4 regions of the Mesorhizobium sp. ISC15 genome follow, and region 2 is predicted to be linked to each of the others. Evidence: predicted binding sites of a transcription regulator. Region 2 holds the regulator's gene; each other region holds the start of a gene.
The links. Region 2 encodes PhoB, which activates phosphate uptake and scavenging genes when phosphate is short. Its sites were predicted from a motif close to TGTCATNNANCTGTCAT; they were not measured.
Positions count from the first base shown of each region.

Region 1: the regulator PhoB is predicted to act here: its motif matches at 4,417-4,433, upstream of phnF (phosphonate metabolism transcriptional regulator PhnF).
Region 3: the regulator PhoB is predicted to act here: its motif matches at 5,041-5,057, upstream of phnC (phosphonate ABC transporter ATP-binding protein).
Region 4: the regulator PhoB is predicted to act here: its motif matches at 2,724-2,740, upstream of RPG13_RS16445 (LTA synthase family protein).

Region 1 covers NZ_JAVSPX010000001.1:276,235-283,677, forward strand. The annotation lists gene RPG13_RS01395 (sugar ABC transporter ATP-binding protein) at 1-1,261, shown strand, start outside; gene RPG13_RS01400 (ABC transporter permease) at 1,258-2,223, shown strand; gene RPG13_RS01405 (zinc-binding alcohol dehydrogenase family protein) at 2,292-3,311, shown strand; gene phnF (phosphonate metabolism transcriptional regulator PhnF) at 3,649-4,392, opposite strand; gene phnG (phosphonate C-P lyase system protein PhnG) at 4,515-4,976, shown strand; gene phnH (phosphonate C-P lyase system protein PhnH) at 4,976-5,587, shown strand; gene RPG13_RS01425 (carbon-phosphorus lyase complex subunit PhnI) at 5,589-6,701, shown strand; gene RPG13_RS01430 (alpha-D-ribose 1-methylphosphonate 5-phosphate C-P-lyase PhnJ) at 6,698-7,443, shown strand, end outside.
Region 2 covers NZ_JAVSPX010000001.1:595,228-602,670, forward strand. The annotation lists gene xylF (D-xylose ABC transporter substrate-binding protein) at 1-809, opposite strand, end outside; gene RPG13_RS02955 (ROK family protein) at 1,078-2,325, shown strand; gene phoB (phosphate regulon transcriptional regulator PhoB) at 2,360-3,049, opposite strand; gene phoU (phosphate signaling complex protein PhoU) at 3,066-3,773, opposite strand; gene pstB (phosphate ABC transporter ATP-binding protein PstB) at 3,810-4,625, opposite strand; gene pstA (phosphate ABC transporter permease PstA) at 4,638-6,251, opposite strand; gene pstC (phosphate ABC transporter permease subunit PstC) at 6,244-7,443, opposite strand, start outside.
Region 3 covers NZ_JAVSPX010000001.1:284,688-292,130, reverse strand. The annotation lists gene RPG13_RS01475 (sugar phosphate isomerase/epimerase family protein) at 1-427, shown strand, start outside; gene phnE (phosphonate ABC transporter, permease protein PhnE) at 435-2,006, opposite strand; gene phnE (phosphonate ABC transporter, permease protein PhnE) at 2,011-2,985, opposite strand; gene phnD (phosphonate ABC transporter substrate-binding protein) at 3,059-3,967, opposite strand; gene phnC (phosphonate ABC transporter ATP-binding protein) at 4,114-4,971, opposite strand; gene RPG13_RS01450 (DUF1868 domain-containing protein) at 5,094-5,798, opposite strand; gene RPG13_RS01445 (DapH/DapD/GlmU-related protein) at 5,985-6,602, opposite strand; gene phnL (phosphonate C-P lyase system protein PhnL) at 6,599-7,306, opposite strand.
Region 4 covers NZ_JAVSPX010000001.1:3,438,816-3,446,258, reverse strand. The annotation lists gene fabF (beta-ketoacyl-ACP synthase II) at 1-303, opposite strand, end outside; gene RPG13_RS16460 (acyl carrier protein) at 338-574, opposite strand; gene fabG (3-oxoacyl-[acyl-carrier-protein] reductase) at 764-1,501, opposite strand; gene fabD (ACP S-malonyltransferase) at 1,561-2,502, opposite strand; gene RPG13_RS16445 (LTA synthase family protein) at 2,770-4,695, shown strand; gene rpsF (30S ribosomal protein S6) at 5,000-5,494, shown strand; gene rpsR (30S ribosomal protein S18) at 5,494-5,742, shown strand; gene rplI (50S ribosomal protein L9) at 5,956-6,540, shown strand; gene RPG13_RS16425 (SAM-dependent methyltransferase) at 6,718-7,443, shown strand, end outside.

The sequences.
Region 1 (7,443 bases), 320 kb from region 2:
TGCCGTGCATCAGGAGGTCGTTCTGTGCCGCCATCTCACTGTCGCGGCCAACATGTTCCTCGGCGAGGAGGATTCCCGCTTCGGCATCCTGCAGCAGCGGGCTATGGTCAGGGAAGCGCAGAAGATCATCGACGATCTCGGCTTCGATCTGCCGGCGCATGTCGTGCTGGGTGACCTGACCATAGGCCAGCAGCAGCTGATCGCCGCCGCCCGCGCCACCGTGCGCGGCACCAAGTTCCTGATCTTCGACGAGCCGACCGCCTACCTCACCCGGAAGGAAGCCGACCAGCTGTTCACGCTGATCCGCCGGCTGAAGGGCGAAGGCGTCACCATCATCTACATCAGCCACCGCATGGAAGAGGTGTTCGAGCTCGCCGACCGCGTCTCGGTGCTGCGCGACGGCACGCTTGTCGGCACCAGGAACATCGCCGAGACCAACGACGCCGAGCTGGTCAAGATGATGATCAACCGCTCGATCGAGCAAGTCTACCACAAGGAGCATTTTACCCCGGGCGCGACGCTCCTCGAAGCCAGAAATCTCTCCGGCAAGGGCTTCGAAAATGTCTCGATGACGGTCCGGGCCGGCGAAATCGTCGGGCTCTACGGCCTGATCGGTGCCGGGCGCAGCGAGTTCGTCACCACGCTCTACGGCCGTCATCGCAAGTCGGCCGGCCAGATCCTCTGGGAGGGCAAGGAGGTTCAGGTCAACTCCGAGCATGACGCTATCAGGCTCGGCATGGCGCTGGCGCCGGAAAGCCGCCGTGACCAGGGCCTCTGCCTCAACCTGCCGGTCGGCCTCAATCTCAATCTGCCGATCTACAAGCGCATCTCCAGCAATCTGCTGATCTCCAGCGCACAGGAGAAGACCGAGGCGGATCGCCAGATCGCCAATCTCAGGATCAAGACGCCGACGCGCAACGCGCTCGCCTCCAGCCTGTCCGGCGGCAACCAGCAGAAGATCGTCATCGGCAGATGGCTGGCGCACGGCGCCAAGCTGTTCATCTTCGACGAGCCGACAGTTGGCGTCGATGTCGGCACCAAGGCGGAGATCTACCGTCTGTTCGGCGAACTGTTGTCCAAGGGCGCCGGCATCATCCTGATCTCGTCCTATCTGCCCGAGGTCTATGAACTGGCCGACACGCTGCATGTATTCCGGCGCGGCAAGCTGGTGGCCACGCATGGTTTCCGCACCGCCAATCATGAGGACATTCTCAATCAGGCGCTCGCCGAGAAACAAGAAAAACCGGGAGGACAGATATGAGCACCGAGGCGATCCCGGCCGAAAGGCCGAAACGCAACTACAACGCGCTGTTCGGGCTGACGCTGCTGGCGCTGCTGGTTCTTTTGTGGATCATCCTGTCGGTGGCGACGCCGAGCTTCGCCTCCGCCAACAATATCTCGAACCTGCTGCGGCAGGGCTCGATGATAGCCATCCTGGCGGTCGGCCAGACCTTCGTCATCATCACCGGAGGCATCGACCTTTCCGTCGGCGCCGTGGTCGGCTTCGCCACCGTCATCGTGGCGATGCTGATCAACGCCGGGGTGCCGGTCTTCCTCGCCATCCTGGTCACCTTGCTGGTCGGTGTCGCCATCGGCATGTTCCACGGCTTCGGCATCGTCAGGATGGGCCTGCCGCCCTTCATCATCACGCTGGCGACACTGACCTCGCTGCGTGGCATTGGCCTTTTGATGACCAACGGCAACTCGATCTCGATCAACAACGACGCCTTCCAGTTGTTTTCGCGCAGCTCGTTTCTCGGCGTCCCCAATCTGTTCTGGATGGTGATCCTGGTCGGCATCCCCGCCTACATCTTCCTGCATCACAGCCGCTGGGGCCGGTATCTGTTCTCGGTCGGCTCCAACGCCGAGGCCTCGCGTCTGTCCGGCGTCAATGTCCAGCGCACCATCTACATGGCCTATACGCTGTCGGGCCTGTGTGCGGCTTTCGTCGGCGTGCTGCTCGCGTCGCGCATCGGCATCGGCAATCCGACGCAGGCCGAGGGCTGGGAGTTGCAGGCGATCGCCTCGTCGGTGATCGGCGGCACCTCGCTGTTCGGCGCCGTCGGCTCGGTGCACGGGCCGCTGCTCGGCGCCTTCATCCTCGCCACCATCAACAACGGCGCCAATCTCTTGAACGTCAATGCCTTCTGGCAGCGCATCATTACCGGCGTGCTAATCATCGTCATCGTCTATTTCGACGGCCTGCGCCGCCGCGGCAAGTAGACTATCTTAACAACCGCCGGCCCGGCGCAACCGGGGCCGGCGGTGCCATGAACCGACTGGATCAAAGCATGAAAGCCGTCGTCTGCCGCTCGCCCGGTGAGCTTGTTCTGGAAGACCGCCCGGCGCCAGGCACTCCGCCCTCTGGCTGGGCGCTGGTCGCGGTCAGTCATGTCGGCATCTGCGGCACCGACTATCACATCTTCGAGGGCAAGCATCCGTTCCTCGCCTATCCCCGCATCATGGGCCACGAGGTTTCTGGCACTGTGATCGAGGCCGGCGAAGGCGTCGATCTGTCCGTCGGCGAACCGGTGATCATCAACCCCTATCTCGCTTGCGGCAAATGCATCGCCTGCCGGCAGGGCAAGCCGAATTGCTGCGTCAGGATCGAGGTGCTCGGCGTCCACCGCGACGGCGCCATGTGCGAACGGATCCTGGTGCCGGCGCAAAATCTCTATCCGGCAAACGGCCTGTCGCTGGCGGATGCCGCCGCCGTCGAATTCCTGGCGATCGGGGCGCATGCCGTGCGGCGCTCGCTGGCGCAGCCAGGCGCGCGCACGCTGGTCATCGGCGCAGGGCCGATCGGCCTCGGCACGGCGCTGTTCGCCCGCATCGCCGGTCTCGACGTGACGCTGCTCGACATGAGCGCGGAGAGGCTGGGTTTCGCCGCAAACGAACTCGGCTTTGCGACCCTCGACGGTTCGCAGGCGTCTGCGACCGATCTGGTGCGGGAGGCGACCGGCGGCGAAGGTTTTGACGTGGTTTTCGACGCCACCGGCAACACCCAGTCCGTTCAGTCGGCCTTCGCCCATGTCGCGCATGGCGGGACGCTGGTCCTGGTCAGCGTCGTCAAGGACGACATCGTCTTTTCCGATCCCGAATTCCACAAGCGCGAGATGACGTTGATCGGCAGCCGCAACGCGCTGCGCGCCGACTTCGACCATGTCGCCGCCTCGATCCGCGATGGTGCTGTGCCGCTGGCAAAGCTCATCACCCATCGCACGACGCTTGGCGAGACGCCGCGCGACCTCGCCCGCTGGGCGCATGAGAAATCCGGCCTGATCAAGGCGGTAATCGAAGTCGGGTCATAACACGGCAGGCGGTGAACCGGCCCGAATGACAACGCCCCGCGCAGGTCGACCCCCACTCCGTCTCGGCTTCGCCGAGCCACCTCTCCCCCGATCGACGGGGTAGAGGAAGGGTGCGAGCCTATTGCAGCCAACGCTCCCTCAACCAGACTCCTTCTCTCGCCGTCAGCGGGCTCCCTTCCTCTCCCTCCGGAGGGGGGAGAGGTGGCTCGGCGAAGCCGAGACGGAGTGGGGGAAGGCGGTCCTCAAACGCCAAGCCGCTGACATGTAAGCGCGACCGAGCTGGTATGACATCAGCGTGAGTCAGATAAATCACGGTCTCGTATAAGACCGGCACTACCTACAGCGCCGACAGTTTGAGCTCGACGCGCTCAGCCGGAAACCGCGTTTCGGCGAACTGGATCGGCTGGCCGTCCGGCGTGATGTTGACGGCGACCGTGACCAGCACGATGGCGCCGGGCTGCAGATCGAGATCGGCAAGGTCGGCGGCATCCGCGTGGCGCGCCGACAGCACCGTCGATTGCCTGAGATAGTCACTGATGCCGAAACGCTGGAGCGAGGCGGTGATCGATCCTGTTTCAGCCATGGCAGCATCGATGCCGGCGAAGCGTCCCGCCTCGAACCAGCCGGTGGCACGCGAGACCGGCTGTCCATCGGCTTCGCCGCGTGTCTCAAGGCGTATCACATTCGAACCCTTGGCAAGCCCCAGCCCTTCGGCGACGCGCCGGCTGGCCGGCTCGACCGCCGATTCGAGCAGTACGCTGCGGCGCTCGGACGCCTGCCCCTGCAAGCCCTCCGAAAAACGGGTGCGGGCGCCGATCGGATAGGACAGGCGCTTGCGCGAAAGCACGAAAGTGCCGCGCCCCTGCTCGGCCCTGAGCACGCCATCCTGCACCAGTGCTGCGATGGCGCTGCGCACCGTATGGCGGTTGACACCATAGCGCTCGGCCAGCGCGACTTCCGGCGGCAGCGCGGTATTCTCGGCAAAGTCGCCGACGGCGATCGAACGCAGGATTTGATCGGCGATCTGCCGCCACAGCGAGACGCCGCTGCGCCGCTCTATGCTGCTGGGCTGCCCGATCATGTCTTGCCCCGATCTTTTCGCCGGTGTCATGCACCCGTCATAGACACGCATTAGATAATAGGTATAATTTGTATAATTGTCTATATCAATAGACGAATTTTCGATGCAAGGGAATGTTAACCATGCGAGGACAGGAAGCGCGCGATCAGGCTCAGCGCAAGGCCGTTATGGCAACGCTGGCGCAATCGACCGGCGACGATATCGTCCGGCTGTGGAACGAAGCCGGCCTGCCTTCTGAGGCGGAACTCCTGCGCGGCCCCGAAACCGGCTTGGTCACCGTGCGCGGCCGCATCGGCGGCGGCGGCGCGCCGTTCAACGTTGGCGAGGCGACGGTCACCCGCGCTACCGTCCGGCTCGCCTCCGGACAGGTCGGCCACTGCTACGCGCTGGGCCGTGACAGGCAGAAAGCAAAACTGGCGGCGATCGCCGACGCGCTCTGGCAGGACCCTGCCCTGCGCCGTGAGGTCGAGACCAAACTCATTGCGCCGCTGCAGGCCGCACTGGCCAGCGCACGTGAACGGCGTCGCGCCGAGACGGCGGCAACGAAGGTCGATTTCTTCACCATGGTACGCGGAGAAGACTGATGGACATCGTAACCCAAGCGATCGAAGGCGGCTTTGCCGATCCGGTGTTCGACGCCCAGACGGTGTTCCGCGCCGTGATGGACGCAATGGCGCGGCCGGGCACCCTGCAGCCTCTGCCGGTCTTTGCCCGCCCGCCGGCGCCGCTGTCAGCCACCGCGGGCGCCATTGCGCTGGCGCTGTGCGACAACGACACGCCGCTGTGGCTCGACCCCGTTTTGCAGGCCCCGGTAGCGGTGAAATCCTGGCTCGGCTTCCACACCGGCGCGCCCCTGGCCAACACGCCGGCCGATGCGCATTTCGCGCTGATCGCCACGCCGGCCGAAATGATGGCGCTCGACGGCTTCTCACAAGGCACCCAGGATTATCCCGACCGCTCCACGACGCTGATCCTGCAAGTCGGAGATCTCGTTTCAGGCGCCCCTCTGTTGCTCGAAGGTCCTGGCATCGAAAAGACTGCAAGCATCGCGCCGGCACAGATGCCGCGCCATTTCGTCGAACAGTGGAAGCAGAACAACCAGCGCTTTCCGCGTGGCGTCGACATCGTCCTCGCCACCCCGGACGGCGTCGCCTGCCTGCCGCGCACGACGCGCATCAAGACGATGGAGGCGTGATATGTATGTCGCGGTAAAGGGCGGCGAAGCGGCCATTGCCAACGCCCACGCCCTGCTCGCCGACCGCCGGCGCGGCGACCGCTCGGTGCCGGCGCTTCGCCTCGACCAGATCGTCGAGCAACTTGCGCTCGGCGTCGACCGGGTGATGAGCGAAGGCTCGCTCTACGACAGGGAATTGGCGGCGCTCGCCATCGTCCAGGCGCGCGGCGACATGATCGAGGCGATCTTCCTGGTTCGCGCCTATCGCACGACGCTGCCACGCTTCGGCTACACCAAGGCGATCGACACCGGCGCGATGCTGGTCGAGCGGCGTGTCTCGGCGACCTACAAGGATCTTCCCGGCGGCCAGCTTCTCGGCCCGACCTTCGACTACACCCACCGGCTGCTCGATCCCGAGCTTGCCGCGGGCGGCGACGTCGCCGAGCCGCAGCAGCGTGCCAGCGAGGCGGAAGCCATGCCCCGTGTCTCCGCCATCCTCGCCCGCGAAGGCCTGATCGAGCCCGACGGCGACATGCCGCAGGACCATGTCCCCGGCGACATCACCCGCGAGCCGCTGGAATTCCCGATGGCGCGCGACATCCGCCTGCAGGCGCTGTCACGCGGCGACGAGGGTTTTCTCCTCGCACTCGGCTATTCCACCCAGCGCGGCTATGCCCGCAACCACCCCTTCGTCGGCGAGGTTCGCATCGGTGAGGTCGAGTTGGAACTCGATGTCGCGGAGCTGCCCTTCGCGGTACCGCTCGGCTCCGTTCGCGTCACCGAGTGCCAGATGGTCAACCAGTTCAAGGGCTCGGCCAAGGCGCCCCCGCAATTCACCCGCGGCTACGGCCTCGTCTTCGGCCAGAGCGAGCGCAAGGCGATGGCCATGGCGCTGTGCGACCGGGCGTTACGCGCTTCGGAATTCGGCGAAGATGTCGTCGCCGCGGCCCAGGACGAGGAGTTCGTCATCTCGCATTCCGACAATGTCCAGGCGACCGGCTTCGTCGAGCATCTGAAGCTGCCGCACTATGTCGACTTCCAGGCCGAGCTCGACCTCGTGCGCCGCATGCGCGCCGAGCATGATGCTCGCGAAAACGCCGGCAAAGCCGAGGAGAAAAGGGAGGCAGCGGAATGACCGCACAACCGACCGACATCGCCGCCTACAACTTCGCCTATCTCGACGAGCAGACCAAAAGGATGATCCGCCGGGCGATCCTCAAGGGCATCGCCATTCCCGGCTACCAGGTGCCGTTTGCCTCACGCGAAATGCCGATGCCCTATGGCTGGGGCACTGGCGGCGTCCAGGTCACCGCTTCGATCATCGGCCCGGACGATGTGCTGAAAGTCATCGACCAGGGCGCCGACGACACCACCAATGCGGTTTCGATCCGTGCCTTCTTCAAGAAGGTCGCCAATGTCGCCGTCACCACCGAGACGGCGAAGGCGACCATCATCCAGACCCGCCACCGCATCCCAGAACATCCGCTGACATCAGGCCAGGTGCTGGTCTTTCAGGTGCCGATTCCCGAACCTTTGCGCTTCCTCGAGCCGCGCGAGACCGAAACGCGGAAAATGCATGCGCTGGAGGAATACGGCCTCATGCATGTGAAGCTCTACGAGGACATTGCCAGGCACGGCCGCATCGCCACCACCTACGCCTATCCGGTCAAGGTCGAGGGCCGCTATGTGATGGATCCCTCGCCGACGCCGAAATTCGACAATCCGAAGATGCACCGTTCGCCGGCTTTGCAATTGTTCGGCGCCGGCCGCGAAAAGCGTATCTATGCAGTGCCACCCTTCACCGAGGTGGTCAGCCTCGACTTCGAGGACCATCCGTTCGAGGTGCAGACCTTCGACCAGCCCTGCGCGCTATGCGC
Region 2 (7,443 bases):
AGCTCTCGCGCGTCCTTCCACACCGATACGGTCTGTGTGCCGAGCGCAATGCGGTTCAGCGCTGCATGGTCGCCGTCCTGGCCGGACACCGGGACGGATCCGGCCAAGCCTTGCGCCGTCAGCGCCGCGACGACGCCACCGGCAGTGCCGTCATTGGCGGCAACCACCGCATCGACCTTGTTGTCGTTGGCGGTCAGGAACTGTTCCATGTTCTTCTGGGCGTTGGCGGGAAGCCAGCCGTCGGTATACGCCTCGCCGACATTTTTGATCTTGCCGCTGTCGATGGCATCCTTGAGCACTTCCATGGAGCCGGCGAACAGGAAATCGGCATTCGGATCGGCGCCCGAGCCCTTGATGAAGACGTAGTTGCCTTCCGGCGCCACCTTGAACACTTCGCGGGCCTGCATGCGGCCGACTTCCTGGTTGTCGAAGGTCAGATAGAACACGTCCTTGTTCTCGATCAACCGGTCATAGCCGACGACCGGAATGCCTTCGTCCAGCGCCTTTTGCACCGCCGGCCCGATGGCCGACGCATCTTGCGCAAGGATGATCAGCGCGTTGGCGCCCTGCGAGATCAAGCTCTCGACATCGGTCAGCTGCTTGCCGGGATTGGACTGCGCATCGGCGGAAATATACTTGTCGCCGGCAGCCTCGATCGCCGTCTTCATGGCGGCTTCGTCGGTCTTCCAGCGCTCTTCCTGGAAGTTCGACCACGAAACGCCAATGACCTTGTCCTTCGCCTGTGCGACCGACGCGAGCGTCAGCGACATGGCGACCCCCGCCAGGATGGCGGCTGCGAATCTCTTCATGATAGTCCTCCCTGCGCCGCGATACGGCGCGACCAAACTGGCCCGAAGGCCGGCACAAAGGCTCTATTTTTTCGAGCCTCGAAAAAATACTGGTCCAACGCCGAAGCGCTGTCAACATCAATTCTGATGGATTTTGATGTCCCTGCCGACTTTTTTCGAGCCCCGGAATAAACAATGACAGGGCCTTCTGCTTCTGCCAGTATTTGTCGGACGCTACCGACGGCTTCCGGTTCATGAGCGGCCGCGGCAAGAGGGAGGAAGCAAAAGAATGTCGGTTGGAATCCGTCATGACGATTTGCGTCGGCGCAACCGGGCGATGGTGATTTCGGCCGTACGCCGGGCAGGCCAGCCGTCGCGAACCGAGATCGCCGCGACCACCGGCCTCAGCCATTCGACCATATCGGCGATCTCTTCCGACCTCATCCAGGAAGGCATCCTGACCGAGAGCAAAGCGAGCGAGACCGTTTCGCTGAAACGCGGCCGGCCGCAGGTCGGCCTTAGCCTCAATCCGGAAGCGGCAGCGGTGTTGGCCGTCGTGTTGTCGCTGAATTTCCTTTCGGTCGCCGTCATCGATTATGCCGGACAAGTGGTCGCCGAGGAACAGCGCCGGCTGGACACGCTGACCATGTCGCGCGACGAGCTGATCGACGAATGTGTCGCCATCGTCCGGCGCCGGCTCGAAGATCCCGATCTCGATGTCCAAAGCGTCGCCCGCATCGCGCTGGCGATCCAGGGCATCACCGATTCCCATGCGCGCGCCATGTTGTGGTCGCCGATCACGCCGCAGACGAACATTGCCTTCGCCGACATTCTGGAACGTGAGTTCGGCATCCCGGCCATCATGGAGAACGACTGCAACATGATGGCCGTGGCGCTGCGCTGGCGCGACCCGGATCGCTACCGCGACGATTTCATCGCCATCCTGCTCTCCCACGGCATCGGCATGGGGCTGGTGCTGAAGGGCGAACTGTTCACCGGCACCCATTCCTCAGGCGGCGAATTCGGCCACATGATCCACCGGCCGGGCGGCGCGCTTTGCCGCTGCGGGCGGCGCGGCTGCGTCGAGGCCTATGCCGGCAACTACGCCATCTGGCGCAATGCAAGGCAGTTGAGCGAGAACGCCGAGCCGGTCGCCGATGTCAGCGACGCCGAGATGCGGGCACTGGCGGCCCGGGCGCGCCAGACGGACGGACCCGAGCGCGAAGCCTACCGCAAGGCCGGCGAAGCGCTCGGCTTCGGGCTTGGCAGCCTGTTCGCGTTGATCGATCCGGCGCCGGTCGCCATGGTCGGCGCCAGCGCTGCCGCCTTCGACCTGATCGAGCCGGCCCTGCGCGAGGCCATCGCTCAGACCGCCGGCGGTCAGCATTCGGGTTCGATTTCCTTCGACACCGAGCCGAACGAGCTGCCGCTGATCCGCGAAGGCTGCGCCATGCGAGCGCTGAGCTTCGTCGACCAGGAGATTTTCGCGCCGGGCGCGCAAGGGAAGTCCGGCACGGCCAGGAAGCACGTGGCCTGAATGGAAGAACGCAGCTTGAATTCAGGCAGTCTGTTCAGTCTTCCCTGATCGCATAGCCCGCGCCGCGGATGGTGCGGATGACATCGGGCATGCGGCCATTGTTGACCGCCTTGCGCAGCCGGCCGACATGGACGTCCACCGTGCGCTCGTCGATGTAGATCGTCTCGCCCCAGACATTGTCGAGCAACTGGCTGCGCGAGAACACCCGACCCGGGTGCCGCATCATGAATTCGAGCAGCCGGAATTCGGTCGGCCCGAGCCGGATCTCGCTCTTCTTGCGATAGACCCTGTGCGATTCGCGATCGAGCATGATGTCACCGACCTTCAGCACGCTGGACAGCACTTCGGGCTTGGCGCGGCGCAGCAGCGCCTTGACCCTGGCCATGAATTCCGGTGTCGAGAACGGCTTGACCAGATAGTCGTCGGCCCCGGTCGAGAGGCCGCGCACCCGGTCGCTTTCCTCGCCGCGCGCGGTCAGCATGATGATCGGCAGCCGCTCGGTTTCGGGACGCACCCGAAGGCGACGGCAAAGCTCGATGCCCGAAACCGCCGGCACCATCCAGTCGAGCACCAGAAGATCGGGCACGTTTTCCTGAAGCCGGATTTCGGCCTCGTCGCCGCGCGTCACCACCTCGACCTGATAGCCTTCGGATTCCAGATTGTAGCGAAGGAGGACGCCCAGCGGCTCTTCGTCCTCCACCACCATGATGCGCGGCGCGATCATCGGCCGGTTACCCCTGTCATGTCGCCGACGCCGACATCGTCGTTTCGTCGAGCTTCGGTCGATCCGCCGGCAATTGCTGCCCGGTCACGACATAGTAGGCGTTTTCGGCGATGTTGGTGACATGATCGCCGATACGCTCGAGATTCTTGGCGCAGAACAGAAGATGCGTGCAGGCGGTGATGTTGCGCGGGTCCTCCATCATGTAGGTCAGGAGTTCGCGAAAAACCGCCGTGTATTTCACGTCGATCTTCTCGTCGGCGGCGCGCAGCTCTTTCAACGCGCCGGCGTTGCGCGACACATAGTGCTCGACCACGCCGCGGAGCTGCTCGAGAACGAGATCCGCCATCGCGTCGATACCGTGCGAGAGATTACGCGGCGTGGCGCTCTGCCCGACGGCGCTGACCCGCTTGGCTATGTTCTTGGCCAGGTCGCCGATGCGCTCGAGATCGCCGGCCATCCGGATTGCGCCAACCACGGCGCGCAGATCTTGCGCCATCGGCTGCCGCTTGGCGATCAGCGTGATCGCGCTGTCGTCGAGTTCGCGCTGCCGCGCATCCATGATGGCGTCATCCGAGACGACGCGCTGCGCCATCGCATTATCTGACGCAAGCAACGCGCGGATCGACGCTGCGACCATCGCGGCGGCGAGCTCGTCCATGTCGCGGATCAGCCTGTCGATGTGCTCCAATTCCTCGTCGAAAGATGCGACGGTATGTTCACCCATGATACTGTCCTCGTGCTCGAAAATTAGCCGGACCGCTTAGCCGAACCGGCCGGTGATGTAGTCCTGGGTGCGCTTGTCGTCGGGGTTGGTGAACATCTTGTCGGTCGCGCCCTCCTCGACCAGATAGCCGAGATGGAACATCGCCGTGCGTTGCGACACACGCGCTGCCTGCTGCATCGAATGGGTGACGATGACGATCGTGTAGTTCTGGCGCAGTTCGTCAATCAGTTCCTCGACACGGGCGGTGGCGATCGGATCGAGCGCCGAACAAGGCTCGTCCATCAGGATCACTTCCGGCGACACAGCGATGGCGCGCGCAATGCACAGACGCTGCTGCTGGCCACCGGAAAGGCCAGTGCCCGACTCGAGCAGGCGATCCTTGACCTCGTTGAACAGGCCGGCCTTCTTCAGGCTCGATTCGACGATGCCGTCCAACTCCGCCTTGCTCCTGGCCAGACCGTGAATGCGCGGACCGTAGGCGACGTTTTCGTAGATCGACTTCGGAAACGGGTTCGGCTTCTGGAACACCATGCCGACGCGAGCTCGCAGCTCGACGACATCGATTTTCGGGTCGTAGACATCCTCGTTGTCGAGCGTGATCTTGCCGCTTACCCGCGCGATGTCGATCGTGTCGTTCATTCGATTCAAGCAACGCAGAAAGGTCGACTTGCCGCAGCCCGATGGGCCGATCAACGCCGTCACCTGGTTCTCGCGGACATCGAGATCCACGTCGAACAGAGCTCGCTTCTCGCCGTAATGAACGGAGACCTTTTCGCCCTTCATCTTGATCGAAGGCTCGTTGGTTCCGCTACTCAGTTTCTGCTCGACGCTGGCTTCCGTCATGATGTTCATATCCTCTACTCCTTACCAGCGCCGCTCGAAGCGCCTGCGCAGTATCACCGCGATGGCATTCATGATGACCAAAAACACCAGCAAAATCAAAATCGCCGCCGAAGTCTTCTGCTGGAACCCCGCTTCAGGAAAATCGGCCCACATGAATATCTGCACCGGCAGGATCGTCGCGGGATCGGTGAAGCCACCGGGAATGTCGACGATGAAGGCGACCATGCCGATCATCAGCAACGGCGCGGTTTCACCCAGCGCATGCGCCATTCCGAGGATGGTGCCGGTCATGATACCCGGCATCGCCAGCGGCAGGACGTGATGGAATACGGTCTGGACCTTGGACGCTCCGATGCCAAGCGCCGCCTCGCGGATCGACGGTGGCACGGCGCGCAGCGAAGCGCGTGAGGCGATAATGATGATCGGCAGGGTCATCAGCGCCAGCACCATGCCGCCGACCACCGGGGCCGAGCGCGGCAGGCCGAAGAAATTCAGGAATACGGCAAGTCCAAGCAGGCCGAAGACGATCGAAGGCACCGCCGCCAGATTGTTGATATTCACTTCGATGATCGTCGTCAGCCGGTTCTTGGGCGCAAATTCCTCAAGATAGATCGCCGCCGAAACGCCGATCGGGAAGGCGATGGCGAGCGTTACGATCATGGTCAGGAACGATCCGACGACCGCGCCCCAGATACCGGCCAGTTCCGGCTCGCGGCTTGCGCCGGTGAAGAAGAAGATCGAGTTGAACCGGCTTTCGATCAGGCCGGCGCTCTTCAGCGTATCGAGCCAGACGATCACCTTGTCCGAAATCTTTCGCGATGCTTCCGGCGTGTCGATGACCCGCAGGAATGCCTGGCCGCTCGCGGCTGGCGCCGTGCTGTCCAGCGCCTCGATCACCGTGCCCTTTGCGACCGCCGTTCCGTTGGCCCCAGGCGACAGCGCGGTCAGCTTGACCGTGCCGCCATTGAACGCGACCAGCAGCGACGACGCGCCGCTCGTCAGCGTGAGCATGCCGTTTTCGCCCTCGGTCGCACCATGGCCGCGCGCCAACGCCAGCATGGCATCGTCGCCGAAGGTCAGATCGATGTCGCCGCTGCTTTGCGAAGGCGTGACGCTTGTCGAAATCGCCTCGTCCGAACCGACGTCGGCAAGCAAACCCTTGAGATAAAGGTCGGCAAAATCGTCAAGTGGAACCGCGTAGTCCACCGTTCCTCCGAGCATCCCCGGATCAGCAGCGATATCTTTGCGCAGGAACACGCCTGTGCCGGTGGAAATCAGTCCGCGCAGCAGGCGCTTGTCCTGACGGCTCGTCACATCCGGAAATTTTGCCGTAAGCGCTTCCTGGGCGATGGCGTCGTAGTTGACGGCGTCGAGTTTCGCCGGGTCGACCTTGGCCGCCGAAAGATCGATCGGCAGCGTCAGATAGTTCTGCCGCAGCGCCGGGATCGCCTGCGTGACGATCGTCGACAGGAGCAGCACAAGGAATAAGCCGGCCAACGCGACGGCTGCGGCGCCAAGCCATTTGAACCATGTTTCCGCACGGTAACGACCCTTTAGCCGCGCCTTCGCGGCGTCGTCGGTATGAATACTGACCGGCCGTCCGACGGCACCGAATGACGAGATCGCATCAGTCATATTGCTCTCGGTATTTCTGGACGACGCGCAAAGCGACGATGTTGAGGGTAAGCGTGATGCAGAACAGCACCAGGCCGAGCGCGAAGGCTGCAAGCGTCTTGGCGCTGTCGAATTCCTGATCGCCCACAAGCAGCGTCACGATCTGCACCGTCACGGTGGTGACCGCTTCGAGCGGGTTGGCGGTGAGATTTGCCGCCAGCCCCGCGGCCATGACCACGATCATTGTTTCACCGATTGCGCGGCTGACTGCGAGCAGCATCGCCGAAACGATGCCCGGAAGGGCCGCGGGAAGGATCACCTTGCGGATGGTTTCAGACTTGGTCGCGCCGAGGCCGGCAGAACCGTCTCTCAGGGATTGCGGAACGGCGTTGATCACATCATCGGAAAGCGAGGAAACAAAGGGAATGATCATGATACCCATGACCACGCCTGCGGCGAGCGCGGATTCTGACGCAACGTTGAGACCCAGGCTTTCGCCCAGACCACGGAAGTAGGGCGCAACCGTCAGCGCAGCGAAGAAACCGTAGACGACGGTCGGAATGCCAGCAAGGATTTCCAATACCGGCTTTGCGACCGCGCGGACGCTTTTGGAGGCGTAATCCGAAAGATAGATCGCAGCCATCAGCCCGATAGGCGCAGCTACCAGCATGGCAATGAAGGTGATGAGCAACGTGCCGGCAAACAGCGGCACCATGCCAAAAATGTCCTGGTTGACCGCCCCGGCTTCCGCTCCGGCGCCGGTGAAGGCGCTCTGTGGCGACCAATGCGTGCCGAACAGGAACTTATAGAGCGGCACCTGTTGGAAGAACCGCAAGGATTCAAAGATGAGCGACAAGACGATGCCGATCGTCGTCAGGATCGCGACCGCCGAACAGGTGATCAAGAATGCGCGAAGAACGCGCTCGACCACGTGGCGCGCCCGGTAGGCCTGTGCGATGCGCGAATAGGCCCAGTAAAATCCGGACGCGGACAGTATGAGCGCGATCCCCCAGATGATCCAGGCGCTGGTCGCATGGATCGATTTGTAGACGGCCGCGGCCGCCTCTTTCGTGGGATCGGCGAAGCCGACAAGCCCGCCAAAGGCCATCGCGCGAGCGTCGCGGATGAAAGCTTCGACCTGCGGAATGCCCATTCCCGACAACTCGGCGGAGAAGCGGTCGGCAATGATCGACGATTCAATTCCCGGCGTCAC
Region 3 (7,443 bases), 310 kb from region 2:
CGGGCTGGAGGCGCTCAACCGCTTTGAATGCTATCTGCTCAACACCATGGACGATTTGTCGGAGCATGTCGACGCAATCGACCGGCCGCACATCAAGGCGATGTACGACACCTTCCACGCCAATATCGAGGAAGCCGACCCGATCGGCGCCTATACGCGCAACCGCAGGAATATCGTCCATATCCATATTTCGGAGAACGATCGCGGCGTGCCTGGGCGCGGCCACATTCCGTGGAAGGAGACGTTTTCGGCCATCCGCAAGAGCGGCTATGACGACTGGCTGACGATCGAGGCCTTCGGCCGCTCGCTGAAGGATTTGGCGGCGGCAACCAAGGTCTGGCGCGACTTTTCGGAAAGTCCGGAAGCCGTCTATCGCGACGGCTACAAGCACATCAAGAGCGGCTGGAAGAGGGCTGGTGCTTATTAGCACGCAGCTAAGCCTTCCTCTCAGGCGACCCGAGTTGCCGGCGCCAGGCCGGCGGGCGCTCGCTCGCGCCGCTCCGCGTTGCCGTTTCGACCGATCCCATCAGTTTGCGGCGGAGAAAACTGGAAATGTTGTCGAAGATAAAGACGACAACCAGGATCAACAGAACCATATAGAAAACATTGGCCCAATTGGTGTTGGTGCGCATGGCCTCCCACAATTTCAGGCCGATGCCGCCGGCGCCGACAGCGCCTATGATCGTCGCTGACCGCGTGTTCGATTCCCAGAAATAGAGGGATTGGCTAAGGAATACCGGCAGAACCTGGGGCAGCACGCCATAGCGCTGCACCATTGCCGGCGTGGCGCCAACCGAGCGGATGCCCTCGCGCTGCTTGTCGTCGATGTTTTCCAGCGCCTCGGAATAGAGCTTGCCCAGGGTTCCGGTGTCGGTGAAGAAGATCGCCGACATGCCGGCCAGCGGCCCCGGACCGAAGCCACGCGTGAAGAACAGCGCCCAGATCAGCATGTCGACCGAGCGCAGGAAATCGAAGAAGCGTTTTGTTGCCTGGTTGGCAATCCGGCTCGGCGTGACGTTGCGCGCAGCCAGGAAGGCGAGCGGAAAGGCGACGATCGATGCCAGCACCGTGCCGACGAAAGCCATGACGATGGTCTGCAAAAGCTTCAGCCAGACGTCGCCGTGCTGCCACTCGGCGTTGTTGAGGATGTTGTCCCAGGCGAGCGCCGCGTTTGATCGCGACGGATCGATGCGTGCTCCGGAGATAATCAGTGAAGCGACCTCGCCGAACGGCTTTCCCCAGAATGGCGAGTTCGTGTCGAACACGAAATTGGCCCAGCCGAAGAAACGCCTCCAGGCAACGACTTCGTCGTTTTGGACTTCAGCGCGACCGAGAAATCCGAACGAGACATAGGCTGTCGAGCCTGGCCTGCGCTGCTCGATCCAGTCAGGCAGCGGTGTGCGCGGCGTCACAGAGCTGTCCTTGGCAATGTCGAAAATGACGCTTTCGGCGCCGCGCGTCACGGTGACAAGGTCTGGCGCGATGGCGATCTGACCATTGCCAAGAGTGACAGTCGCGGCCACGACGGCGTTTTCGCGCACCGTTTCAGGCACAGCCGGAGCGGATTGGCCTGACGGGACGGCTGGATTCTCGGCGGTCGGCGCGCCAGGCGCCATAAACGAATCCTGCGACGACTTGCCGGTCGCGCTCGCCGGTGCTGGCGCTGCGTCGACCCGCCGCTCGATCACCGCCATCTGCTTGGCCACCCAGTCGGGATTTGGATTGGATCCCAGCTTGGAAAAGCGGGAGTAGTCGATCGTCAGATGGTTGTCTTTGAATTCGATGTCAGGCCGGATTTCGTAAGACACCCAGTCGGCGAGATACGCGCCGGCAAGGTTCCAGTTCGCTTTTTCGAGAACGGTGACGATCGAGAAGAACCACGCGCAATAGAATGTGTAGAGGATGCAGAGAACGATACCGAGCGGGGTGGCGTAGCGCTTCCATAGGGATCGCCGGAACGCATTCGGATGGCGAGTGGCGATGTCGTTGATGGCGTCGGCGTTCATCGCATTACTCTCCGCGCCCGTATGCGAACGCTTGCCGGCCGACAAGACGATGTCTCAGCCACGCCGAAAACTGATCGACGGCGACAATCGTGCAGAACAGCAGGAAGACGATGGCGATGGTCTTGGCCTCATGGCCCCGGCTGATCGAAAGACGCAGGGATTCGCCGATGCCGCCGGCGCCGACGGCGCCGAGAATGGTCGAAGCGCGCACATTGATCTCGAAGCGGAGCAGGAAATAGCTCATGAAGTTGGGCAGAACCTGAGGCACGATGCCGAACCACACGCGTTCGACCCAGTTGGCGCCAACGGCTCGCAAACCTTCTTCAGGCTTCATGTCGGCATTCTCGACCACTTCGAAGAACATTTTTCCGAGTGCGCCGACGGTGTGGATGCTGACCGCGAGGATCGCCGGAATGGGTCCTAGCGAGAAGACCGCCAGAAAGAAGCCGGCGATGACGATTTCCGGAAAGGCGCGGACAATTTCAAGGAAGCGGCGCGTGGTGAAACGGAGCCAGCGGCTGGCCGTGATATTGCCCGCAGCCAGGAAGCAGAGCAGGAAACCGAATGTGGAGCCCACCAGCGTCGAAAACAGGGCAATGTTCAGCGTCTCGATCATCCGGTAGAAGTATTCCGGAACGTAGATGCTTTGGGTCAGGTAGACCCGGCCTTCGGGGTAGTCGAACTTGAGGCTGCCATCGTCGTAGGGGGACGGCAGGTCGAACAGCGCGCGCACCGGATCGAACCAGTCGCGCGGCTTCAATTCCGTGAAAAAGTCGGCGATATATGGAAGGCGGTCGAAGAACTTTCCGGCGTTGGTTTCGTTGGCGAACCAGAGCGAGCCAGAGAGCGCGAGAAACAGGAAAACCAGGCCTCCGATCGTGTAAAGGCGCCGGCGGGCGGCGAGGTCACGCCAGTGCCGCTCGACAGTGGCTCCCTCCGGTGAAAGCGCAGGCGCACGGTAAACGTCGGTCGCACTCATTTATCGATCCCTGGCCCATGATGCGGCAACGCCGCCGGCGGCACATGGCCCCGGCGGCGTTGTGGCAGTTTACTTACGAGCCGATCTTCGCCTTACGGGCGTCGATGATTGCCTGATAGAATTCCGGGGTGACCGGCGAATAGCCCTTGAAGTCGCCGCCCTGTATCGCCGAGAAACAGGCTGGATCGGTTTCCGGAAGCTTGGTCAGGAAATCGGTGACCTTCTGTTTGGCGCCGGCATCGATCGACGCACGCAGCACCAGCGGGCCGTTCGGGATCATCGGCGACTGCCACAATTCGACAAGATCGTCCATCTTGAGGACGCCCTTGTCGACCATCTTGCGCAGATTGCCCGAGCTGTAGCCGTCCTTGAAGTCGCCGACGCCGGAGGCCCAGGTGGTGCCGGCATCGAAGGTGCCCTTCAGGACCTCGAGGACGAGCTGTTCATGGCCGCCACCAAAACCGGTCGACGCGAAGTAGCTCTTCACATCCATGCCGATGTCCTTGGGCAGTGAAGTGACCGGGATCAGGTAACCCGAAGTCGAATCGGGATCGGCGAAACCGAGTTTCTTGCCCTTCATGTCGGCGAGCGTCTTGATGCCGGAATCGGCACGGGCGACCATGACCGAATGATAGCCGGTCGAACCGTCGGTCTGGACCGTCGTCAGGATAGGCTCAACCGCGTCCTTGTTTTCGAGATAGATCTTGGCATAGGCGGAAGCGCCGAGCTCGGCATAGTCAAGCGTGCCGCCGAGCAGGCCCTGGATGACGCCGTCGTAGTCGGCGGCCGGGAACAGCGAGACTTTCTCGACGCCCAGCACTTCCTTGATGTGGTCGGCGAAGCACTGGTAGTTGCGCAGACGGTCGGCTTCGTTCTCGCCGCCCAGAATGCCGACGCGGAATTCCTTCAGGTCCTGTGCCTGAACCGCGCCCATCGCCATGGCGATGATGGAAACAGCACCGAAAAGCATCTTTCTAAACATGTCGCGTCTCTCCTGTTGGTTCCGGCATCGCGCCGGTAGCGTTCGAATTTTGACAGCGCCCTTGACGTGGGCCGGCGATCCAGGCGCTCTTTTGCTTGTCCATGATCGTTTCCGGATACCGGTATCCACTTGTCGGGATCATGGAACTAGTAGCCCGGAAATGCGGGCTCGAGCGGTCCGGCGGATGCGGCGATTTTTTGCTTGATGGTGACGCTGGTCGAGGTGATGGCCTCGGAGATTTCGCCGCCATTGCTGTCGGCGCCGTAGACCATGCGCACGGCTTCGCGGTTGAGGTCTTCGGGTGGGCCGTCGAACACGACCTTGCCGGCGGCCATGCCGATGATGCGGTTGCAATAGGTGCGCGCGGTATCCAGCGTGTGCAGATTGGTGACGACGGTGATGCCCTCGCGCAGATTGATGTCCTGCAGCGAATCCATAACCACCTTGGCGTTGAGCGGGTCGAGCGAGGCGATCGGCTCGTCAGCAAGGATCACCTTCGGCTGCTGCATCATGGCACGGGCAATCGCAACGCGCTGCTGCTGGCCGCCGGACAAGGTGCCGGCCGGCTGCAGCGCCGTGCGGGCAATGTCGAGACGCTCGAGCGCCGCGATCGCCTCGGCCCGTTCCTCGCGAGAAAAGACACCGAGCAGATTGACAACGGTCGAGCGGTGATTGAGCCGGCCGAGCAAGACGTTGGTCAGCACGTCGAGACGCGGCACCAGGTTGAACTGCTGGAAGATCATGGCGCAGTCGCGCTGCCAGCGCCTGAGCAGCGAGCCGCGCAGGCTGGAGACTTCGGCGCCGTCAAAGAAAATCGACCCTTGGCTGGGATCGATGAGGCGGTTGATCATGCGCAAAAGGGTCGACTTGCCGGCACCGGAACGGCCGATGATGCCGACCATCTGACCGTGCGGGATCGAGATGTCGACATTGCTGACAGCGGTGTTCTTGCCAAACCGGCGGGTGACGCCGCGGATTTCCAGCGTGGCTGAGGTTGCTGACATAGGCAAGTTCCAGTCCAGTCGCAGTTGAAGGTCCGTTGACCCTCGCTAGCGCAGCCGCATGAACCTGCGGTGTCGGATTGATGTCAGTTTTGTTACTGCCCACAGGCAGAGACGTCGCGCCGTCAGCCCAGGACAAGAAGCTCCTCGAAAGGCTTCATGTCCTTGAAGCTGCAAAATGCCGGAGGCCGCAGCTCGATCACCGGAGCTTGACTGGCGAGCAACGAGAGACAGTCATCAAACAGGTCCTGCCATTGAGATGCGCTTTCGTCGTCGAGACGGCGGAGCTGGTAGGCGAAGGTTATGTGGAACGCGTAGGTGTCGTGGTCAGGATGCCGGTATCCGAACGGCACCGACAGGGCATCGCGCCACGCGCGCATGACGCGCTCATCCTCGTCGGAGGCGCCGGCAACGGTCAGGCCGGTCGGCACGACGTCGATAACCCTGACTTTGAACGCGCCATGGTCCTCGACGCCGTTCAGGCGCTCAAGATAGAGCCGGGTCATGTCGTCGATGCTGGTGTCGAGGGGCACATCCTCAGGCCAGAAGGGAAGCCGGCGGCGATATTCGATGATGCCCTGGAACAGCGTCATGTGCAGGCTGGAGATCGGCGTGAAGGCCAGTCGGTCGGCATCGGCCATGGCGCGCATCCGCTCACGCACTTCGATGACCGCCGTTTCGGACGCTGAGCCGCTGACAAGGTGGCAGACAACCGTGTTGCCAGGCTCGATGAGAAAATTGCCTGACCTGTCGTAGCGCGTGCCGAGATGCACGGGAGGGTTCGGGTTCGAGCCGGCAAAGAATCCGGCGAGCGAAGGTTTGATGGGCATGGCGATCTCCTGGGAAAGACCGCCTTTGTCCGAGTCATGTGTCAGGGATATGAATGGTGTGGTGGTGGGAGTGAGTAGTGTGTTGGGAGTGAGTAGTGAGTAGTGAGTAGTGAAAAGAGAGACCTTCGTCCAATCCGCGACTTCCTATCTCCTACTCACTACTCACTACTCACTACTCACTACTCACTACTCACCGTACTTCTCCAGAAACGCTTCCGCCGAAAGCGCGCGAAAATCGTCGAGCGCGGCGCGCAGCCTGATATGGTCCCAATCCCACCAGGCGAGCGCCTGATAACGTTCCGCCGTGCGGCGGTCGAAGCGTTCGCGGATCGGTTTCGCCGGCACGCCGCCGACAATGGTGTAGGGCGCGACGTCCTTCGACACCACGGCGCCGGCGCCGACCGCTGCGCCATCGCCGACGGTGACGCCGGGCAGGATGGTCGAGCCGTGGCCAAGCCAGGTGTCGTGGCCGATGGTGACGCGCTTGGCGCGACGCTGGGCGAAGAATTCGCTCTCGTGCTCGGCGTCGTCCCAATAGTCCGAGGCGCGATAGGTGAAATGGTGCAGCGTCGGCCGCCAGGTCGGGTGGTTGGTGGCGTTGATGCGCACATTGGCGGCAATGTTGGCAAATTTGCCGATCGTCGCGCACCAGACGCCGCAGTCCTGCATCATGTAGGAATAGTCGCCCAGCGTGCTTTCCGAAACCCGGCAGCGGTCGGCGATCTCGGTCCAGCGGCCAAGCGTCGAGTTCTCGACTTCCGCCGTCTCGTGGACAAGCGGCGCTTCCGACAGTTTTCTGGTCATGCGGCGATTTTCCCGGCGGCAAAAGCGGTCACGTCGATGACGCGGTCGGCTACCGCCTCGCGCACGTCGTGGTCGTGGAAGATGCCAAGCAGGGCGACGCCGGCCGCCTTCTTGGCCGCGATCAGCGCAATCACCACGTCGCGGTTCCTGGCATCGAGCGAGGCGGTCGGCTCGTCGAGCAGCAGGATCGGATGCTCGGTGATGAAGCCGCGCGCGATGTTGACGCGCTGCTGCTCGCCGCCGGAAAAGGTCGCCGGCGGCAGCATCCAGAGTTTTTCGGGCAGGTTGAGCTGCGCCAGCAAGGCGCGCGCCTTATTGCGCGCGACCTCACGGTCCGCGCCGCGCTCGACCAGCGGTTCGGCGACAACGTCGAGGGCGGAGACGCGCGGCACGGTGCGCAGGAACTGACTGACATAGCCGATCGTGAGCCGGCGCACGGCAAGCACGGTGCGCGGGCTGGCCGTTGCGAGATCGATGAGCCCATCCTCGTGCTGGACGATGATCTGGCCTGCGTCGACGGCGTAGTTGCCGTAGAGCATCTTCAGGATCGAGCTCTTGCCGGCGCCAGAGGGGCCGCCGAGCACTGCGCATTCACCGCTCCTGATCGAGAACGAGACGCCGGCGACGACAGGCAGTTTGATGCCGTCGCGCAGATGCATGGTGAAGCTCTTGGCGACATCGGAGACGACGAGAGGGGTTGCCATCAGAAGGTGCTCCAATCGTCGTTCGTTGGCGGGACAGCACCCCCCTCTGGCCTGCCGCCCATCTCCCCCTCAAGGGGGGAGATCGGCTGTCGTATTCGGTTTCGCCATTCTCCTGCGTTGCAGAAGGGGCGAGGCAT
Region 4 (7,443 bases), 2.8 Mb from region 2:
ATGCGTTTTCGGCGTCCACCCCGAATCCTTCAACGCCTCGTCGGCGGCCGCGATCCCGTAAAGGATGAAGTCGCCGATCTTGCGCAGTTCCTTCGGCTCGAGAACGGCCTCGGGATTGAAGGTGGCGTTATCACCGTTGCCGCGCGGAATGACGTGGGCGACCTTGCAGGCAAGATCCTCCACCTCGAACTCGGTGATGCGCTTGGCTGCGCTGCGGCCGGTCAGAAGCTCCTTCCAGCTATGCTCGAAGCCCATGCCGAACGGCGAAAGCAGCCCAAGGCCCGTGACGACGACACGCCTCATCGCAGGTCCTCCTCGGTGATGACTGCAAATAGCGTCAGGCCGAAGCCTTGTCGATGTACTTCACTGCATCGCCAACAGTCAGAATGGTTTCGGCCGCATCGTCGGGAATTTCGACGCCGAACTCTTCTTCGAACGCCATGACAAGTTCGACCGTGTCGAGGCTGTCCGCGCCCAGATCATCGATGAAGCTCGCCTGCTCCGTCACCTTATCGGCATCGACGCCAAGGTGCTCGATAACGATCTTCTTGACGCGCTCTGCGGTGTCACTCATTTGGGCATCCTCGTCTTTTGGTTGTCTGTCTTCGTTAGCGGGCAGAATGCCGCTAATCAAGCTGAAAGATGGTCCTGCCGGAAACGCAACGGCACCGGACCGGTTTTTGCCCGAACCGCCGGGTTGCGGGCCGCATTACACGAAAATCGGCCTGGGTCCAAGGCGAAAAGGCGGGTTTTCCCGCAACTGTCAAATCATCGCCATGCCGCCATTCACGTGGATGGTCTGGCCGGTGACATAGGCAGCTTCGTTGGAAGCAAGGTAGGCGACGGCGGAAGCGACTTCGGCGCTGGTGCCCATGCGCCGTGTCGGGATCGCCGCCATGATCGCCTCTTTCTGCTTGTCGTTGAGCTTGTCGGTCATCGCCGATTCGATGAAGCCCGGGGCGACGCAGTTGACGGTGATGTTGCGGGTGGCGATCTCCTGCGCCAGCGACTTGGAAAAGCCGATCATGCCGGCCTTGGAAGCGCAGTAATTGGTTTGGCCGGGATTGCCGGTGACGCCGACCACCGAGGTGATGTTGATGATGCGGCCGTGCCGGCGCCGCATCATCGGATGGGTGAGCTCGCGGGTCAGCCGGAACACGGCGGTCAGATTGACCTCGATCACGCTATCCCAGTCGGCGTCCGCCATGCGCACGAACAGCCCGTCCTTGGTGATGCCGGCGTTGTTGACGAGAATGTCGACACCTTCGAGATCGGCCTCGGCCTTCTGGCCGAGCGCCTTGACCTCGTCGCGGTTGGAAAGGTTGGCCGGGAACAGCTTGACCCGGTCGCCGAGCTCGGCGGCCAGCGTCTCCAGCTTTTCGACGCGGGTGCCGTGCAGGCCAACGATGGCGCCCTGCGCATGCAGCACCCGGGCGATCGCCTCGCCTATCCCTCCTGATGCGCCTGTGACGAGCGCCTTGCGGCCAGTCAATTCGAACATGTCTTGTCTCCTGATCTAAGAGAACACCCTTCACACGGGTGGGGTCAAATCGTGGCCGGTTATGCGAGCGCCGCCAATGCCGCCTCGACATCCGCCGCCGTGCCGACAGCGCCTGTGGCGATATCGCGGTTGATGCGCCGAGCCAGTCCCGACAGCACCTTGCCTGCGCCCACCTCGTAAAGCGTCGCAACGCCATTCGCGCCGAACCACTCCACCGTCTCGCGCCAGCGCACGCGGCCGGTCACCTGTTCGACCAGGCGGCGGGCGATGGCGTCGGGATCGCTGGACGGGGTGACCGACACGTTGGAGACTACAGGCACGAACGGCGCGTTCTTCGTCACCCCGGCCAGCGCCTCGCGCATGATCTCGGCCGCCGGTGTCATCAGTGCCGAATGGAAAGGCGCAGAAACTTGCAGCATCAGCGCCCGCTTGGCGCCCTTTTCCGTGCACAGCTTCGCCGCCAGTTCAACCGCCGCCCTGGCGCCGGAGATCACCAACTGGCCACCGCCATTGTCGTTGGCGATCTGGCAAACTGAATCTTTGGCCGCTTCAGCGCAGGCGGCTTCGACATCGGCCTGTTCCAGCCCGATGATCGCCGCCATGGCGCCCTCGCCGGCCGGCACTGCCGCTTGCATGGCATTGCCGCGGATACGCAAGAGCCGGGCGGCATCGGCGATCGAGACGAAACCGGCGGCAGCAAGTGCCGAATACTCGCCGAGCGAATGGCCGGCGACATAGGCGACCTTGTCCTTCAGCGAGAAGCCGCGCGATTCCATAGCCCGGATTGCGGCAAGCGACACAGCCATCAGCGCCGGCTGGGCATTGGCGGTCAGCGTCAGCGTCTCTTCCGGCCCTTCCCAGATCAGCTTCGACAGGTTTTCGCCGAGCGCGTCGTCGACCTCTTCGAAGATCTTCCGCGATTCCGGAAAGGCGTCGGCGAGGTCCTTGCCCATGCCGACAGCCTGGCTGCCCTGTCCCGGAAAGGTGAATGCGACGGCCATCTGTGGCTCCTAAGCGGCTGATTTTTCCTGCCTGTGACGCAAGGCAGGCGGGCAAGTCAAGTCCGCCATCAGCCCAACTCAGGCCGCTCCGGCTCGGCATCGCTGGCCGAGTGCCTGTTCCAAAAGGCTTTTTGTCGATCACTCATGATGAAAATCGCTCACGATTCGTTTGCTGGCTCTTCTTATTTCAGCCACAGGCGCTAGCTTTTTGTGACATATCGATGACAGCTCAATGACGCTTTTGTGTATGGTCGGGGGAATTGTAAGTTGGCAAGGACTAGGAAAGGCGCCGGCAAGGCCGCGCCACAGTTTCTGGAAGGCGATCCGGCCACCGGCTATCTGCCGGGCCGGAAATGGCCCGTTATCCGCTATGGCCTCGTCAGCCTGCTCGCTGCCGCCATTCTGGTGTTTGCGGTCGAACTGATCGTGCGCGGCGACTTTGCCGGCACCGTCGCCTTCTTCCTGCAGCCGTTCAAGCCGGGCTGGACCACCATCATCATTTTCGCGTTGATCCTCATCGGTCTCGATGCCGTGCTCGGCCGCAGCCACCAGAGCCTGATGATCGTCGCGCCGCTGACGCTGGCGCTGGCCTTTGTCGGCCATCAGAAATCGCTCTATCTCGGCGATCCGCTCTATCCGACCGATTTCTTGTATTCACGCCAGATCGTGGCGCTGATGCCGCTTCTGGTGCGCGAACGCCCGGGGACCGCCATCGCTATGGCGGTCGGCATCGTTGGCGGCCTATCGCTGCTCGTCTATGGCTGGCGACTATGGCGCCGCCGGGTACCGGCGCTCAGCCGTAAGGGCCGCCTTGCCCGGCTGACATTGACAGTGCCGCTGCTCGCCTTCTTCGTCTCAATCATGGATTACGCGACCTTCTCGTGGACGCGTGACCGGTTGCAGATCATCCCGATCATGTGGGACCAGAAGGAAAACTACGCCTCCAACGGCTTCGCGCTCGCCTTCGCGCTCAACGTGCCGATGGCCCACGTCTCGGCGCCTGCGGGCTATTCCGACAAGTCGATCGCGGCAATCGACAGGCCTGACGTGACGGTCTCCGTACCGGCCGAGAAGCCCGATATCATCATCGTCATGAGCGAATCCTTCTGGGATCCGACCGAGTTGCCCGGCGTCACCATCACGCCCGATCCGATTCCCAATGTGCGGACGCTGCGCTCGGGCTCGATGTTCTCGCCCGAATTCGGCGGCATGACCGCCAATGTCGAGTTCGAGGCGCTGACCGGCTTTTCCAATGCCTTCCTGCCGGCCGGCAGCATCCCTTACCAGCAATATGTCCGCGCGCCGGTGCCGTCGATGGCCACGTTCCTGAAGAGCCAAGGCTATGAGACGCGCGCCATCCATCCGGGCACGAGCTGGTTCTGGAACCGCACGCCGGTCTATGCGGATTTCGGTTTCGACGACTTCAAGTCGGAGGAAAACCTGCCATATCTCGAAAAGCGCGGGCCGCTGGCCTCGGACGCGGCGATGACCGACGAGATCATCCGCGAGGCCGACGCCACCGACGATCCGTTCTTCTTCTTCGCCGTCAGCCTGCAGAACCACGGTCCCTATGAGCCGAATCGCTACTACAATCCGACCCACAAGGTGCAGGCGCCGACCAGCCAATGGGCGAAGGATTCGCTGCTGAGCTTCACAGAGGGAGCATCCGACGCCGACAAGGGCCTCGAGCGCCTTGTCGAATGGGCGAAGAACCGCCAGCGGCCGACGGTCATCGCCTTCTTCGGCGACCATCTGCCGCCGCTCGGTCCGGTCTATGTCGAAACCGGCTTCCTAAAGGACAATGTCGCGCCGCGCAAGGAGTCGCCTGACCAGATGCTGCGGCATCACCAGACGCCGCTGATCGTATGGTCGAACCGCACCGGACCGGCCGCGGAAATGGGCGCGGTAAGCCCCGCCTTCCTGCCCTACCATATCCTGACCACGGCCGGGATCAGCCACCCCTATTACACCGGCTTCCTCGGCCAGATGCGCGAGCATTACCGTGTCGTCGACCGCAATCTGCTGTTGACGCCGGCGGGCGAAGCCACGCCGGACTGGGCGCGCAAGAAGAAAATCGACCCGGCCATTCGCGATTTCCGCCTGCTGCAATACGACATGATGTTCGGCAAGCGCCACGCAGCGCCCGATTTCTTCCCGGAAACGGTGAAGAAGCTGGTCCCGCATACAAGCTAAAGCTGCCGCGCGACATGTCGTCCTTGCAGCGGCGGATTTTCGGCTCGCCCTTGCCATCCAGCCGGATTCCTGTATAGACGCCCGCAATCTGCCGGTCCTTGCTGGGGGCTGAACGGAGGGCCGGAGGTTTTTCGAAACCTTCGTGTGGGGCCAGAAGCGCTTCCGCCTCCCGTGTCTCCGCTCTCGACCGTCTCGTCATGCTCCTTTCTTCCCCGCCTCCTTTAGGGATCGGCGGGTCAGAGAAGTTGCAGAGGCTTTTGCCGCCGGGAACCGGGAGAGAAACGAAGAAAGGCAAAAGAACAATATGGCTCTTTACGAACATGTGTTTCTTGCCCGGCAGGACCTCTCGCAGCAGCAGGTCGATGCGCTTGTCGAACAGTACAAGGGCGTCATCTCAGCTAATGGCGGGTCCGTCGGCCGGGTCGAGAACTGGGGACTGAAGTCCCTCACCTACCGGGTCAACAAGAACCGGAAGGCATACTATACGCTGATGGACATCACCTGCCCGCCGGCCGCGCTCAACGAGATGGAGCGCCAGATGGGCCTGTCCGAAGATGTGCTGCGTTTCCTCACCATCAAGGTCGATGCGCATGAGGAAGGCCCGTCGGCGATGATGCAGAAGCGCGAAGAGCGCTCGGAACGCGGTGGCTTCGGCGACCGTGACCGCGGCCCGCGCTCGTTCGGCGACCGCGATCGCGGCGACCGTGGCGATCGTCCGCCGCGCAGCTTCGGTGGCGACGCCGGTGCAGACCGTGGCCCGCGCCGTCCGCGCGAAGGTGTTGAAGGGGGTGCAGAATAATGGTCGACATCAACCAGATCCCGACCCGGCGCCCGTTCCATCGCCGCCGCAAGACTTGCCCGTTCTCCGGCGCCAACGCGCCCAAGATCGACTACAAGGACGTACGTCTTCTGCAGCGCTACATTTCCGAGCGCGGCAAGATCGTGCCGTCGCGCATCACCGCCGTCAGCCAGAAGAAGCAGCGCGAACTCGCCAAGGCGATCAAGCGCGCCCGCTTCCTTGGCCTGCTGCCCTACGTGGTTCGCTAACACTCTTTCAGCGGGCGGTTCGCCGCCCGCTTTTTCCCACGGCGACGGGCGCCGCGGGGTCTACCATCAAATCCCGGGTTGAGGTGAAGACCTCTAACTGCCGCGACAGGCAGGACAGCGACATTGGCGGCGACGCCCTCTGCTTCCTGACCTGTTCCAGACAATTCGGCGTCGATGCCAGTGATTTTGGCGCCCAAACGAAGGAACAAAACCATGGACGTCATTCTTCTCGAGCGCGTTTCCCGCCTCGGCCAGATGGGCGACACCGTCAAGGTCAAGGATGGATTCGCCCGCAACTTCCTGCTGCCGCAGGGCAAGGCGCTGCGCGCCAACGAAGCCAACAAAAAGAAGTTCGAAGGCCAGCGCGCCCAGCTCGAAGCCCGTAACCTCGAGCGCAAGTCCGAGGCCACGCAGGTTTCGGAAAAGCTCGACGGCAAGAGCTTCATCGCCGTGCGTTCGGCCGGCGAAACCGGCCAGCTCTACGGCTCGGTGTCGACCCGCGACATCGCCGAGTTGCTGACGGCGGAAGGCTTTTCGGTCAACCGCAACCAGATCCTGCTCAACCAGCCGATCAAGACCATCGGTCTTACCAATGTGGCGATCGCGCTGCATCCGGAAGTCGAGGTCACCATCACGCTCAACATCGCCCGCACGGCCGACGAAGCCGAGCGCCAGGCCAAGGGCGAGATGCTGACCACCGCCGAAGCCATCTATGGCGAAGACATCAATGACAATGCGCGCCCTGACAACTTCTTCGACCCCAATGCCGAGTTCGAAGGCGGTGAAGACAACGGCTGATTGCACGTCACAGGGCGTCAGCGCGGCGCTCTAAACAATTTCGTCGGCTTCCAGTTATTTCTGGACCAATGCCCGGGCGCCTCGCCCGGGCATTTTTGTGCCAACAGGAACTTTTCGAAACCCTATATGTTGATGCAGAGTAGGACAGGCTGTCTGACCGAGAGGGGACATTTGGTCATGAATATTCTGCTGAAACGCGTTCTCGACCGCCTGGTGCGCACCGGCAATCTCAAAGTCACCGGACCCAAGGGCTTGTCGGTGATGTTCGGCGACGGCAGCGGCGAGCCGGTGCACATGCACATCAAGACCGCGCATGCCGAGCGCGCCATTACCTTCGATCCGATGCTGGCGGTGCCGGAAGCCTATATGGACGGCGAACTCGACATACTCGAGGGCGGCGTGCTGGGGGTCATGCGCATCGCCTTCCAGAACATGGGTAGCGGCGGCATCGATGCCACCTGGTCGAAAGCGATCGAGGGCCTGCGCCACGCCTTCCGCCGCCTGCAGCAGATCAACACGGCGGCGCGCGCGCGCCGCAACGTGCAGCGCCACTACGATCTGTCGGGCGACCTGTACAGGCTCTTCCTCGACGAGGACATGCAGTATTCCTGCGCCTATTTCGAGCAGCCGGATATGACGCTCGATGAGGCGCAGGCTGCCAAGAAGCGCCACATTGCCGCCAAGCTCAGGCTGAAGGCCGGCCAAACCGTGCTCGACATCGGTTCCGGCTGGGGCGGGCTCGGTCTCTATCTCGCCAAGTCCTTCGACGTGGACGTGCAAGGTGTGACGTTATCGACCGAACAGCATGGCGTCGCCACCGACCGGGCCCATGCGCAAGGTCTGGAAAACCGCGTGCATTTCGAATTGAGGGATTATCGCGAACTCAACGAGCGCTTCGACCGC